Regions from separate parts of the Bradyrhizobium sp. ERR14 genome, predicted to be linked through region 2. Evidence: riboswitches for the same ligand, from Rfam matches in the RefSeq annotation. Region 2 holds a riboswitch; each other region holds the start of a gene.
What was found. Region 2 has a riboswitch for cobalamin ahead of GGD62_RS39945 (ribonucleoside-diphosphate reductase subunit alpha). Riboswitches for the same ligand answer to the same signal wherever they lie in the genome.
Positions count from the first base shown of each region.

Region 1: another riboswitch for cobalamin. It lies ahead of metE (5-methyltetrahydropteroyltriglutamate--homocysteine S-methyltransferase); the one in region 2 lies ahead of GGD62_RS39945 (ribonucleoside-diphosphate reductase subunit alpha).
Region 3: another riboswitch for cobalamin. It lies ahead of GGD62_RS04885 (TonB-dependent receptor domain-containing protein); the one in region 2 lies ahead of GGD62_RS39945 (ribonucleoside-diphosphate reductase subunit alpha).

Region 1 is NZ_JACIHD010000012.1:142,390-146,407, forward strand. It holds gene GGD62_RS27960 (nodulate formation efficiency C protein) at 1-602, opposite strand, end outside; cobalamin riboswitch at 1,490-1,693, shown strand; gene metE (5-methyltetrahydropteroyltriglutamate--homocysteine S-methyltransferase) at 1,796-4,018, shown strand, end outside.
Region 2 is NZ_JACIHD010000043.1:12,309-16,326, forward strand. It holds gene GGD62_RS39945 (ribonucleoside-diphosphate reductase subunit alpha) at 1-1,723, opposite strand, end outside; cobalamin riboswitch at 1,828-2,042, opposite strand; partial or broken gene GGD62_RS39950 (hypothetical protein) at 2,063-2,303, opposite strand; partial or broken gene GGD62_RS39955 (transposase) at 2,770-2,946, shown strand; partial or broken gene GGD62_RS39960 (IS110 family transposase) at 3,191-4,018, opposite strand, start outside.
Region 3 is NZ_JACIHD010000001.1:981,113-985,130, forward strand. It holds gene GGD62_RS04885 (TonB-dependent receptor domain-containing protein) at 1-2,067, opposite strand, end outside; cobalamin riboswitch at 2,181-2,396, opposite strand; gene GGD62_RS04890 (hypothetical protein) at 2,440-2,703, opposite strand; gene GGD62_RS04895 (hypothetical protein) at 2,803-3,012, opposite strand; gene GGD62_RS04900 (hypothetical protein) at 3,151-3,327, opposite strand; gene GGD62_RS04905 (adenylate/guanylate cyclase domain-containing protein) at 3,452-4,018, opposite strand, start outside.

The sequences.
Region 1 (4,018 bases), on a different contig from region 2:
GTCGGCTTGTCATTCTGCTTCGGCAAGTAGTCCACTCCAACAGGTTCAACGATAGTGCAGCGGCCCTGCCGCAGAAGATCGCCGAGCCGGCCTTGCATGGTCGTCACAAAGTTGAAGTTGCTCGGATCATGCAGAAAGCCAAAATTTGCGTCCCTTTCGCCATCCTTGACTTCACTGGCGATCAACGAGAGCGCCAGGGCGCGCCAGCCCAATTCCATCGGTTTGGCATAGGTCGACGCAAGTTGAATCGTGCCGTCGAGCGCGATCTTCCAGGTGATAACGTACTGTTCGTCTGATGTATCATCGCGGTGCCTGGTCCACGAAACGAAAACATGGTCATTTTCGTCAAGTTCAGCGACGCCCCACATTCGAGGGACGAACTGCGCCACCTTCGAGACATTGGAGATAATTTGTTCTATTGTCTCGCCGTCTTGCGCTCGCCACGTTGACTTGAATCTTTCGATAAGGGGGCTCTCGTTGGCGCGAACACTGTTGTTCGTCGCAGCCAACCCGGCCAGGCAGATCAGGGATTGACCGAGACAAAACCATAACGCGCGTCTTCCAGACATTTTCCTCATAACTGTCAGCCTATCTGCTTTCATCCACACGTCATTCTAAAGCGGGGCAACCTTTAACCTGCTATGCGCGAGCGCAAGAAGTTAGCGGCGACGCGACGGGGAGACCGATGGTGTCCCGTGCGAGCAGGCACTCCCCTCTATGTCACGCGCCGCTAACTTCGCTGCCGGCGACAGCTTCAATTTGCTGTGCCGGACATGCCCAGCAGGAGGAGACTGGGCATGCCGAAGTCTTGCATTCTTCGTGCCAGGTGATGGACGGTATTTCACACCGCTTTTGTGTCCTCTTTGTCGACTTTCCGACTGGCAGGTCTCGATGTTTCCTTTCAGCGCTATCCAGCGCGGCTTATGCATCCTCGTCACGCGACGGTTTGGTCCGGTATCGTTGCCAGAATGTGCGTTTCGATCTCTGCCATGCGTTTGGGCATTTGCGGCCAATGGGCCATGGTGCGTTTGGCGCTCCCTCGCGACACGCGGCGCTTCGAGAACAGCCTCAGTCCGGAGCGCTTTGCACTCGACGGCCAACCACGCGAAGCCGATCTTCACCACCGAGCATTTTGAGTCTTGCTGAACTGCAAATCAACGTGCTGGCGGGGTATGTTGCTGGCCTTGCCAGCTGGGGCCTATTCAACACGGATCCTGTTGGCCGAGAAGGTGACTGGATGGTGGACGTGCTCAAGAACCGCTGGGAAGCCGGAGATGCGTTCTGCTCGAGGTGGCAGTCCCGACCCGCGCAAGCCGCATTTGTCCCAATCTGGCGTGCGGCCCGCGGGCAGCTGCGATGGTCATTCCGATATCGCCGATTGAAAGCGCTTCTACATCATCTCAACGTGATGCACGGTGATTCGCGTAGCAGATGTCGCAGCATCAGCGTGAGACATAATCTGAGAGGTTGACGGAAGACTTCTCTTGCCGATAATCCAAGCCGTCGAGGTTCTCCGGTTTCCATTTGATCCGGAGCTAAGAGGGAAGCCGGTGACAATGCCGGCGCTGCCCCCGCAACTGTGAGCGGCAAGCCGCTGTCCAAAGACGTCACTGAAGCCTGCGCGGCTTCGGGAAGGCCGGACAGAAGCGATGACCCGCGAGCCAGGAGACCTGCCCCGACAATATATTCGTCCACGGGCGGGGTGTCCCGGTGGTGCGCCAAGCAGCCGTCGCACCGCGCGACTTCCCCTGCCTGCGTCCGCCATGGCCTTTGCCCCCAACATGGGGTTCACGCTATGACTCTTCTCTCGCTTCCGGTTGCCACCCTCGGAACGCCACGCATCGGTCCAAGGCGCGAGCTCAAACTCGCTCTCGAAAGTTACTGGGCCGGAAAAAGCAGCGAACAGCAGTTGCTCGAGGACGCAGCTGGCCTGCGTGCCGCGAACTGGGCTCGTCAGAAATCTATCGGCGTCACGGTCATTCCATCGAACGATTTCTCGCTGTATGACCAGGTGCTCGACACAAGTGTCATGGTTGGCGCCATCCCGGAGATCTACGCCTCGAAAACCGAATCCGTTTCGCTCAAGACGTACTTCGCCATGGCCCGCGGATCACAATGCGACGATCAGGATGCGAGTTGCGGTCACGGACCGCGCGGATTTGGCGCACCCGCGCAGGAGATGACCAAGTGGTTCGACACCAACTACCACTACATGGTCCCCGAGTTTCACAGGGGACAGACTTTCAGGCTATGCTCTCGCAAGCCGATCGAGGAGTATGAGGAAGCCAAGGCCCTTGGCTTTCAGACCCGCCCTGTCCTGATCGGGCCGGTCACATTCCTAAAGCTCGGCAAGAGTCCCGATCCTGCGTTCCAGCCACTCTCACTACTGGATGAACTGATACCGGCCTATATCGAGGTTCTGCAGGAATTGGCCAAACGTGGGGCAAATTGGGTTCAGTTCGACGAGCCCTGCCTGGTTCTTGATCTGGATGAGAGGGCGCGACAATCTTTGCGACATGCCTATGACCGGCTCGCCAAGGAGGGGCCGGCCATCAACATCTTAGTCACCAGCTATTTCGGCGATCTCGGGGACAATCTGGACACCGCCTTGAGCCTGCCAGTCGCCGGACTGCACCTCGATCTGGTTCGGGCGCCACAGTTGTTGGACCAGATCATCGCTGGCGGCCGAAGTGATCTCGTCATGTCGCTCGGTGTCGTCGACGGCCGGAATGTATGGCGGTCGAATCTGTCGTCGCTGCGCAAGCGGCTCGAACCCGCGATTGCGAAGCTCGGCAAGGATCGTGTACAGATTGCCCCATCCTGCTCGCTGCTTCATGTGCCGGTCGATGTTGAACTCGAAACCGGGCTCGCTTCCAACGTCAAGAGCTGGCTTGCTTTCGCGGTCCAGAAGATGCGAGAGCTCGCGATCCTGGCGCGGGCACTCGCAGGCGACCAGAATGTTGCGCTAGCTCTTGCCGAGTCGGAATGTGCCGCGACTGTCCGCCGGACTTCGCCGAAAATCCATGATGCCAATGTCGCTGTCCGGATGAAAGCGATCGACCAGACCATGCGTCGGCGCGCGAGCCCATTTGCCCGTCGTGCCGAGATCCAAAGCAATCGTTTCAGACTACCGGCTTTTCCTACCACGACGATCGGATCGTTTCCGCAGACCAAAGAAGTCCGGAATGCCCGTGCGGCGCATGCCCGAGGCGCTATGAGCGACGAGCAATACGACAGGTTCCTCAAGGAGGAGACGGCGCGCGCCGTACGCTGGCAGGAGGACATCGGTCTCGATGTTCTCGTGCACGGCGAGTTCGAACGCAATGACATGGTGCAGTACTTCGGTGAGCAACTCGCCGGCTTCGCGTTTACTAGGAATGGATGGGTCCAATCCTACGGATCGCGCTACGTCAGGCCACCGATCCTGTTTGGCGATGTAGTGCGGTCGAAGCCTATCACCGTAGGCTGGTGGCGCTACGCGCAATCACTAACGAGGAAGCCGATGAAGGCGATGTTGACCGGACCGGTGACGATCTTGAACTGGTCCTTTGTTCGCGATGATATTCCCAGAAGCGAGGTCTGCCGCCAGATTGCGCTCGCGATCCGAGACGAAATCCGCGATCTCGAGAATGCTGGTGCGACCATGATCCAGATCGACGAAGCTGCACTTCGCGAAGGATTGCCGTTGCGTCGATTGGAGTGGACCGCCTATCTCGACTGGGCCGTGGATTGCTTCCGCATCTGCTCATCCGGCGTCGCTGATCAAACGCAAATTCATACACATATGTGCTACTCGGAGTTCAACGACATCATCGGTGCGATCGCTGCAATGGACGCAGATGTCATCTCAATCGAGACGTCGCGGTCGAAAATGGAACTACTCGACGCGTTCAGGAACTACGAATATCCGAATCAGATCGGGCCGGGCGTGTACGACATCCACTCTCCACGCGTTCCCGACGCGGGCGAAATGAAGGAGCTGATGGCGTTGGCTCGGACCCGGCTGCAGGATTCGCAG
Region 2 (4,018 bases):
TTTGGCAGATGAACGGGGCGCGGTCGGCGGCAAGCTCGACGATCCAGCGCTGGTCGATCTCGAAAGCGGTGCGAAAGATCGCTTTCTCGTGCTCCGACAAGATGTCGAGACGGGCCACCGATCCTTCGTGTGCTATAATCGACTGCCACATCGCCGAAGTGTCGGCGCCCTTCGCCGCAAGCACTTTGGCGAGATGCGGATTACGCACCGAGATGGCGCCGGACAATGTCTTATGGGTGTAGATGTTGGCCGGGATTGGCTCGACGCAGGCGCTGGTGCCGCCGCAGATGATGCTGATCGAGGCGGTCGGCGCGATTGCGATCTTATGGCTGAAGCGCGCCATCACGCCGCGTTCCAGGGCATCCGGGCACGGACCACGCTCGCGCGCGAGCGTCACGGATGCCGCGTCGGCGTCGCGACGGATTTTTCGGAACATGTTCAGATTGAACGACTTGGCCATGACACTTTCCATTGGAATGCCCTTGGCCTGCAGGAAGGAGTGGAAGCCCATGACGCCGAGGCCGACGGAGCGCTCACGCAGGGCAGCGTAGCGGGCACGCTTCATGCCGTCCGGCGCCACCGTGATGAAGTGGCTGAGCACGTTGTCGAGGAAGCGCATGACATCCTCGATGAAGGTGGGCTCCTCACTCCACTGGTCCCAGGTCTCGAGGTTGAGCGACGACAGACAGCAGACCGCGGTGCGCTCCTCGTCGCGATGATCGATGCCGGTCGGCAGGGTAATTTCGCTGCACAGGTTGGAGGTCGAGACCTTGAGGCCCAGCTCGCGCTGATGCGTGGGGAGCGCGCGGTTTACGGTGTCGATGAACAAGAGATAAGGCTCGCCAGTCTGGAGCCGGTTCTCAAGGATGCGTTGCCACAGCTGGCGGGCATCGATCTGGCGGACGACCTCGTTAGTCTTCGGGCTCCGCAGTGCGAACACGGTGCCGGCGCCCACGGCACGCATGAACTCATCGGTGACGTTGACGCCGTGATGCAGGTTGAGGCTCTTTCGGTTGAAGTCGCCGGACGCCTTGCGAATCTCGAGGAACTCCTCGATCTCGGGATGGTGGATATCGAGATAGACCGCCGCCGAGCCGCGCCGCAACGAGCCCTGGCTGATCGCCAGCGTCAGGCCGTCCATGACGTGGATGAACGGGATGATGCCTGAAGTGACGCCGCCCTTCACCTTCTCGCCGATCGAGCGAACATTGCCCCAGTAGGTGCCGATGCCGCCGCCGTTGGAAGCAAGCCAGACGTTCTCGTTCCAGGTACCGAGGATGCCTTCGAGCGAGTCCGCCACCGAGTTGAGGAAGCAGGAGATCGGCAGGCCGCGCGTGGTCCCGCCGTTGGAGAGCACCGGTGTGGCCGGCATGAACCATAGCCGGGACATCGCATCATAGAGACGTTGGGCATGCGCAACATCGTCCGCGAAAGCGCAAGACACCCGCCTGAACATGTCCTGGTAAGTTTCGCCGGCGAGCAGATAACGGTCGGTCAGCGTCAGCTTGCCGAACGACGTCAACAAGTCGTCGCGCGACGGATCGAGCGTGAGGTCGGCCGGCTTTGGCGATGGCGCGAGGGGCCACGGCAGCGGAGCCGGCGATGGCGAAAGGGGCACCAGACACGGCTCAGGCGCGGCAGGCTTCGCCTGCGCTAGGCGCGGCCGCACACTCGGTGGCGCGACGAGATGACCATGCTGATCGAAATCGTAAGACGGCGACATCGGCAACCCCGCGATGTTTGAGGCTGGGGGCCGTGCGGACGACTTGCGAGGAGATCGGACAAATATCACCAGCTGCAAGCGACCCACCGGGGCACCCCGCCCGAGGACTTTCGTTCAGTCGCGGCAGGTCTCCTGGCTCGCGGGTCGCTGGGGCTGTCGGCCTTCCCAGCGCTGTCGCGCCAGTGACCATGATGACAACCGCTCGCCGCTTACAGTTGCGGGGGCAGCCTCGGAATAGCCGTTGCCGGCGCACCGGGTTCCCTCTTAGCTTCCATCCTACGAGATGCGGGAATGGAAGACCGTGACGGGCTACATATAGGCGCCGCTCGCGGAGATTCGTCAAGGCGGCGCCGTCAAGTTAACGAATTGGAGCAGCCCCGAGGTCAAGGTTCGGCGAGCGCTTGTCGTGGAGATCTCGCGCCAAGTCGCAAAGGCTCGCTCGCGCGAAACACGACGGGAAGTCGGCAGTGACGGCTCCGAGAGAGAGGATGTGGAAAAGGTTCGCGACCTGATCATGAACTGAGAGAAGTTGAGCCTGACGGGACGATTTGAAACGCTTCATGATCCGATCGCGTCGCCTGTTACCCTTCCGGCGTTCCTGGTCTGGACTATCCCTTCACCCGGCGATGTCCGCTGTAAGTGCTTCCCGTCGAGTCTCTACCCCTCGCCCTGGCAGGGGCTTGGCTCGGGGAATCACTTTCCAACTGAAAGTGCGTTATGTGATGGGCCACGCGACCGTGGGGCTCGCAGGCGGCGTGGACGCGCGCTTTGTTCACGATTCCAAAAGCTGCTTGGTTTGCCTCCATGAACATTGGAAGGACGAGAAACATATATCCAAACCGCGTCTCGATAATACCGGAATCGTCACGCCGTTAGGGTGCAATGCGCCTACATTCACCGGAGGAGGCTTTGATCTGCAAGAAGTCTCGCTTGAAGTCGTCCGCAGTGCGGTCGGATTGCTCTCAGAAGGGAAGTACGACCCTGACCTTGCCCCACGGGCATAATCCAGTTTGAAGTTCGTTCTGGCCCACGACAAGGACCAGAGCATGAAGCGCAGCCGCTTTTCGGAAGAGCAGATCATCGGGATTTTGAAGGAGCACGAGGCCGGCGTTTCGGTTGCCGACCTGTGCCGCTAGCACGGCGTCAGCGACGCCAGCATCTACAAATGGAAGGCGAAGTTCGGCGGTATGGAGGTGTCGGAGGCTAAGCGGCTGAAGGCACTGGTGTATGGTCCGCCCCGTCCGTGCAAGGGTTCGTAACAGCAAAAATGACGCTTACAGTTGCATAAATGTATCCGGCCTCTCGCGAGTGGACTGCGGTTGCAGCCAGGCCATGATGAGATCCGCGCACGCCGTTCCCAATAAATGGTTCGGGCACGAAGCCCGCTTTTTTGCACAGGGCTTACGGCATGTTGATCCACTGTTTCGTCATCACTGTTCCCGAGCCTTGCAATCGAAGCCAGAAGCGTCAGGTGAAAGCAGGATCTCTGCGTTCGTAGAGAGCTCCAGGCTTGTTCAAGACCACCCAGACAATGCGGGCCATCTTGGCCGCTAGGGCGACAACGGCCTTGTTCGGATGCATCCGAGCCTGCAGCCCGTCGAGCCAGTTTCCTAGGCGATCGCGCGTCCGGTCCAAATGCCGGAAGCAAGATCGCGCGCCATGCACTAAAAGTTTTCTCACATAACGGTTGCCGCGTTTGCTGACGCCAAGCAACGTCTGTTTTCCGCCGGTCGAGTATTGCCTGGGCACTAACCCCAGGCAGCAAGGTCGCGGGCCTTGCGAAACTGCAGCCCATCACCGATCGCGGCAAGTACAGCGGTCGCACCCAATACGCCGATACCAGGGATTGTCATCAGCCGGCGTGTGACGTCCTCCCGATCGGCGACCGCTTCGATCTCCTGTGTCACTTCGCGGATCCGTTCTTCGAGGCGGCGGAGATCAGCGAAAAAATCGCCCACCAGGCGACGCATCACTGGTGACAAATCGTTTCCTTCGTCATTCAAAGCGCGCGGCAACTCGAGTTTGAATATTCCGGCACCCTGACGCAAAGGTACGCCGTACTCGAGGCAGAAAGCCCGCATCTGATTGATCAGGCGTGTCCTCGAGCCGACCATCTGCTCACGGATCCGATGCAGCGCTTGAAGATCGACTTGGTCCTCCTCCTTCACGGCGACGAAGCGCATTGTCGGTCGCGTCGCGGCCTCAGCGATCGCCTCAGCGTCGATGATATCGTTCTTGTTTGACTTCACGTAGGGCTTCACGAATTGCGCGGGGATCAAGCGCACCTTGTGACCT
Region 3 (4,018 bases), on a different contig from region 2:
ATCGATCGTGCCGTTGGCGGGAATCGGCTTCTGGGTGCCCGCCTGGTCGTTGTCCATGCGTCGCTCGCTCCAGAAGCGCGCGGTGGCATCGAGCACCACGTAATTCTGCCAGATGTTCCAGGTGATGCCCGCACTCGCCGTGTAGCGCGACACCAGCGGCACGTCGTTGCCGGCCCAGATGCCTTCGCGGAAGACCGCGCGGGTGTAGGCCACGCCGGAGCGCAGCAGCAGGGCATCGTTGACGCGATAGGACAGGCTGGTCTCCGAGCCGTAGCGGCGGGTCGGATCGAGATTGGTGTTGTAGAACAGGACCGGATTGAAATGGACCTCGTTGGTGAGATCCATCAGATAGAGACTACTCTGCAGCTGCAATCCGCCTCCCTTGATGCGAACACCGCCCTCGATATCCCCAGAGGTCTGGGTCTTGAGCTGGAACGTTTGCGGGATCGCAGCGAAGGTCAAGGGATCGAAGGAAGGCCCCGAGGAAAGGCGCTCGTCGACATCAGGCGTGCGGAACGCGCGCGCAATGCGGCCGAACAGCGAGACCTGGTCGTTGAGGCGATGCTCGGCCCCGAGATGCAGCGCATATTGGGTCTCGTTGCTCGTCAGCGGCAGCGCGCCGATGTCGGCGTTGAAGGGAGCTGCCGGGTCGAAATTGTCGCGTGCCGCAAGTCTGACGTTCTGCACACGCGCTCCGTAGGAGATGTCCGTCGTGGACGCGATTCCCAATGTGTGCTGGACATAACCCGCAACCGTCTGCTGCCTGAGGTCGTAATTGTGCCAGGGGGAGAGCCCCTGCCCCGCGCCGCGGTTCTGCTCAAAGCTCGCATCGTAATAGTCGATGCCGGTCAGGAGCTGCGACGGCATGCCGAGCAGCAGGCTCTTCACGCTGAGCCGCGGTGTGATCGACCAATTCGTCAGATGGGAACCGACATAGGTCGACGTGAAGAACGCCGGAACCGGCGTCGGGGTGGAAAAGAAAGCACTCTGCTGCTTCTTGTCGCGCACGCCGCCGTCGACAATGAGATCGACGCCGTTGACCAGGGTCTTGGTGAAGCCCGCGGTCGCACCAAAACCCTGCTGGTTGGCGTAGTTGAACGGCGTGCTTGTCCCTCGCCGGTTGGCCCTGAGCTCGTCGAGGCCGATGGAGGGATCGACGGTGCGGCCGCCCGGCAGTCGCAGCTCCTGATTGTCGCCGCTGACGGTAAGAAAAGCACTCAGGCCCAGCGTCGTGTAGTTGAGATTGCCGACGCCGTTCTGCTGCGAATAGCGATTGTTGTCGCGGTAGCCATCGGTCCTGACCGTATTGCCGTAGAACGAGGTCGACCACGGACCGGAATTGAGCGAGGTCGAGACATTGCCGAGCCTGGTGTTGAACGAGCCGAAGCCGGCCTCGATGCGCGCGGTCACGGGCGGTCCGCCGACGCCATTTTTGGTAACGATGTTGATCACACCACCGACCGCGTTGTCGCCGTAGAGCACCGCGCCGGAATTTCCCCGCGTGACCTCGATGCGTTCGATCGAATTGAGCGGGATGGTGGAGAGGTCCACCTGCGCCATGTCGACGTCGTTCAACCGTCGTCCGTTGACCAGCACCAGCGTGTTGGCGGTGGCAAAGGCGCCGAAGCCACGCAGGTCCACGCTGGTCTTGGCGCCGATCTGGCCGCCATAGAGCGTCGTGAGTTGGGCCCCCGGCGTCTGCATCGCGATGATCTCGGCAAGCGTCTGCGATGGCGAATGCGCGATATCCGCGGCCATGATGACGGTCGTGGCAGCCCCGACGATGCCGCCGCCGCCGGCGGCAGCCTCACCGCCGGAGCCCGATGAGCCGGCGCCATTGCCTGCCGGCGCGACAGTCGTCCTCGCCCGCTGCCGAGTCGCCTCGCCGTCACCGATCGCCCTCGCCCGCGTGCGGTTGTGATCGTCGGGCTGCGTCACTTCGATCGGCGGCAATTGCTCGGCAAGCGCGTGCTGGGCGAAGGCGGAGGACAGATCGAGCGAATGGAAGGAAACGGATGCGAGCAGGCCGGCGGCAAGGCGCCTGGCGGCAGAGACGATACGGGACACAATTGTAACCTCGGTATGACGTCAGTGGCACGTCACAGCGAACGAGGTTTCACGGCAGAGCGATGGATTGCTCCGGTGAAGCTAATGTCTGTACTCCCCGACCGACATCTTCGCGTGTGACCACGGCTGACGGCAGGTCTCCTGGCTCGCGGGTCGTAACCTTGCGTCGCCTTCCCAGGACCGAGTTTCCCAGTGGCATGAGACGAAAGATTCACCGCTTACAGTTGCGGGGGCAGCCGTGGCGTTGAGACAGATCCCTGCGTTGGGACAATCCCGCACCACATTCCCTTTTGATCTCCCTGAGGAGAACCGTCGCCGATCATTTACGAGCCGTTGGCCCCGGGAGTCAATCGACCGGTCGATGCCGGGCGCTCAGGTCCGCCCTCGCACACGTTGCGCCTGGGCCCAGGCGACAGCGACGTCGCGCGGCGGAACATCGACGCGCTTGATCGGGGTCAATTCGCCGGAGGCCGAGACGATCGCGGTCTCCTCGCGACGACAGCGCGTGCAGACAAAGCGGACCTCGTGCGGGGACGCCGACCAGCTCGACCGCTTCACATTGGCCGCCATCGGCCAGGCATCACAATGCGAGCACGACACCAGAAATCGACCGGGATCGAGCATACCCATTTCCATCGGACTCCGCGTCCTGCCCACCTGCTTCAATGATTAACCCAAGTGAATCGTTCCGGTGCCCCAGCACCGCCCCTGGGTGCGCCGGAGAAAGCGGTAGCCTCAGCGCGCGCCCTTGAGGGTGCAGGAGGTGGTGCAGGTGACCGTGGTGCCGCGATCGCACGATTTGCACGCACTGACGCACTGGTTCATGTCGCGGGGATTGTAGCTGTAGTTCCGCATCGGGCAGGTCAGCGTCGAGCCGGTGATATCCTGCTCCTGGTCGCAGGCCGCCGTCATGAGCGCGACTATGATCACGGCAACGAGGCGCATGTGATTGCCCTGTCAAGCATGGCAAATGACACTCGCGAGGTGCGCTGCAATGCAGCGAACCCCGGCCTTTCCACCACGAGCGATCGCTCGCGACGTCAAGGATGCGCGCCAAACCTTAAGAACGGATTGCAGCCGGCGTCAGGCCGCAGCCTTGGTCGCGATCGCCTGCCGCATGTCCACCGCCAGCTGACGGTACTGTTCCGAGAGTTTCAGATAGAACTCGCGCTTGGTGCTGTCGGTGGCGAGCTTGGCGATCAGCTCGCATTCGGCGGTGAGCGTCTCGAACCGTTCCAGCCTGTCCTGAAGTTCCGTCATCGGCGTGTCCCCGTCAAACGCCTCAAGGACATCCAACCTAAGCCCGGGAAATAGGTCACGGCGAACATCGTTATCGAGTAGAAACGTTTTTTCCGGACAGGGCGGGCCGACCCAACAAAAACGGCTATTTCTGCTCCAGGCGCCAGGCGCCGTCCCACCCCTCCTCCGGCGGCTTGGCCTCGAATTGCGCGATGCGGCCGAGCATCGTGCGCGAGGGGCCGTCGCCGGGGACGGCTTCGAGCGCGGCGTTGAAGGCGGCGCGCGCCTCGTCGAAGCGGCGGGCCCGATAGGCCGCGAGCGCTTCGGCATAATGCGTGCGCAGGCTGTCCTGCGCGGCGGTGAGCGCGCCGGCCCGCGCCATCACCTCGAAGATCGGCTGCGGCGCGCTCTGGCCGGCGACCGCCAGACGATCGATCTCGCGCAATTCGAGCCGCGCTCCGATCGCATCAGCAGTTGCCTGCGAGATCAGGATGCGGGTGCCGTAGACCTTGTTGACGGCCTCCAGCCGCGACGCCAGGTTCACGGCATCGCCCATCACGGTGAAGCTCATCATCAATTCGGAGCCGATGCTGCCGGTCAGGACCTCGCCGGTGGCGATGCCGATCCGCAGGTCACACGGCGCCGGCATGGCGCGGATGCCGAGCAGGTCGGGCAGCTGCTTCTGCAGCGCGGGCACCTGGTCGACCATCTC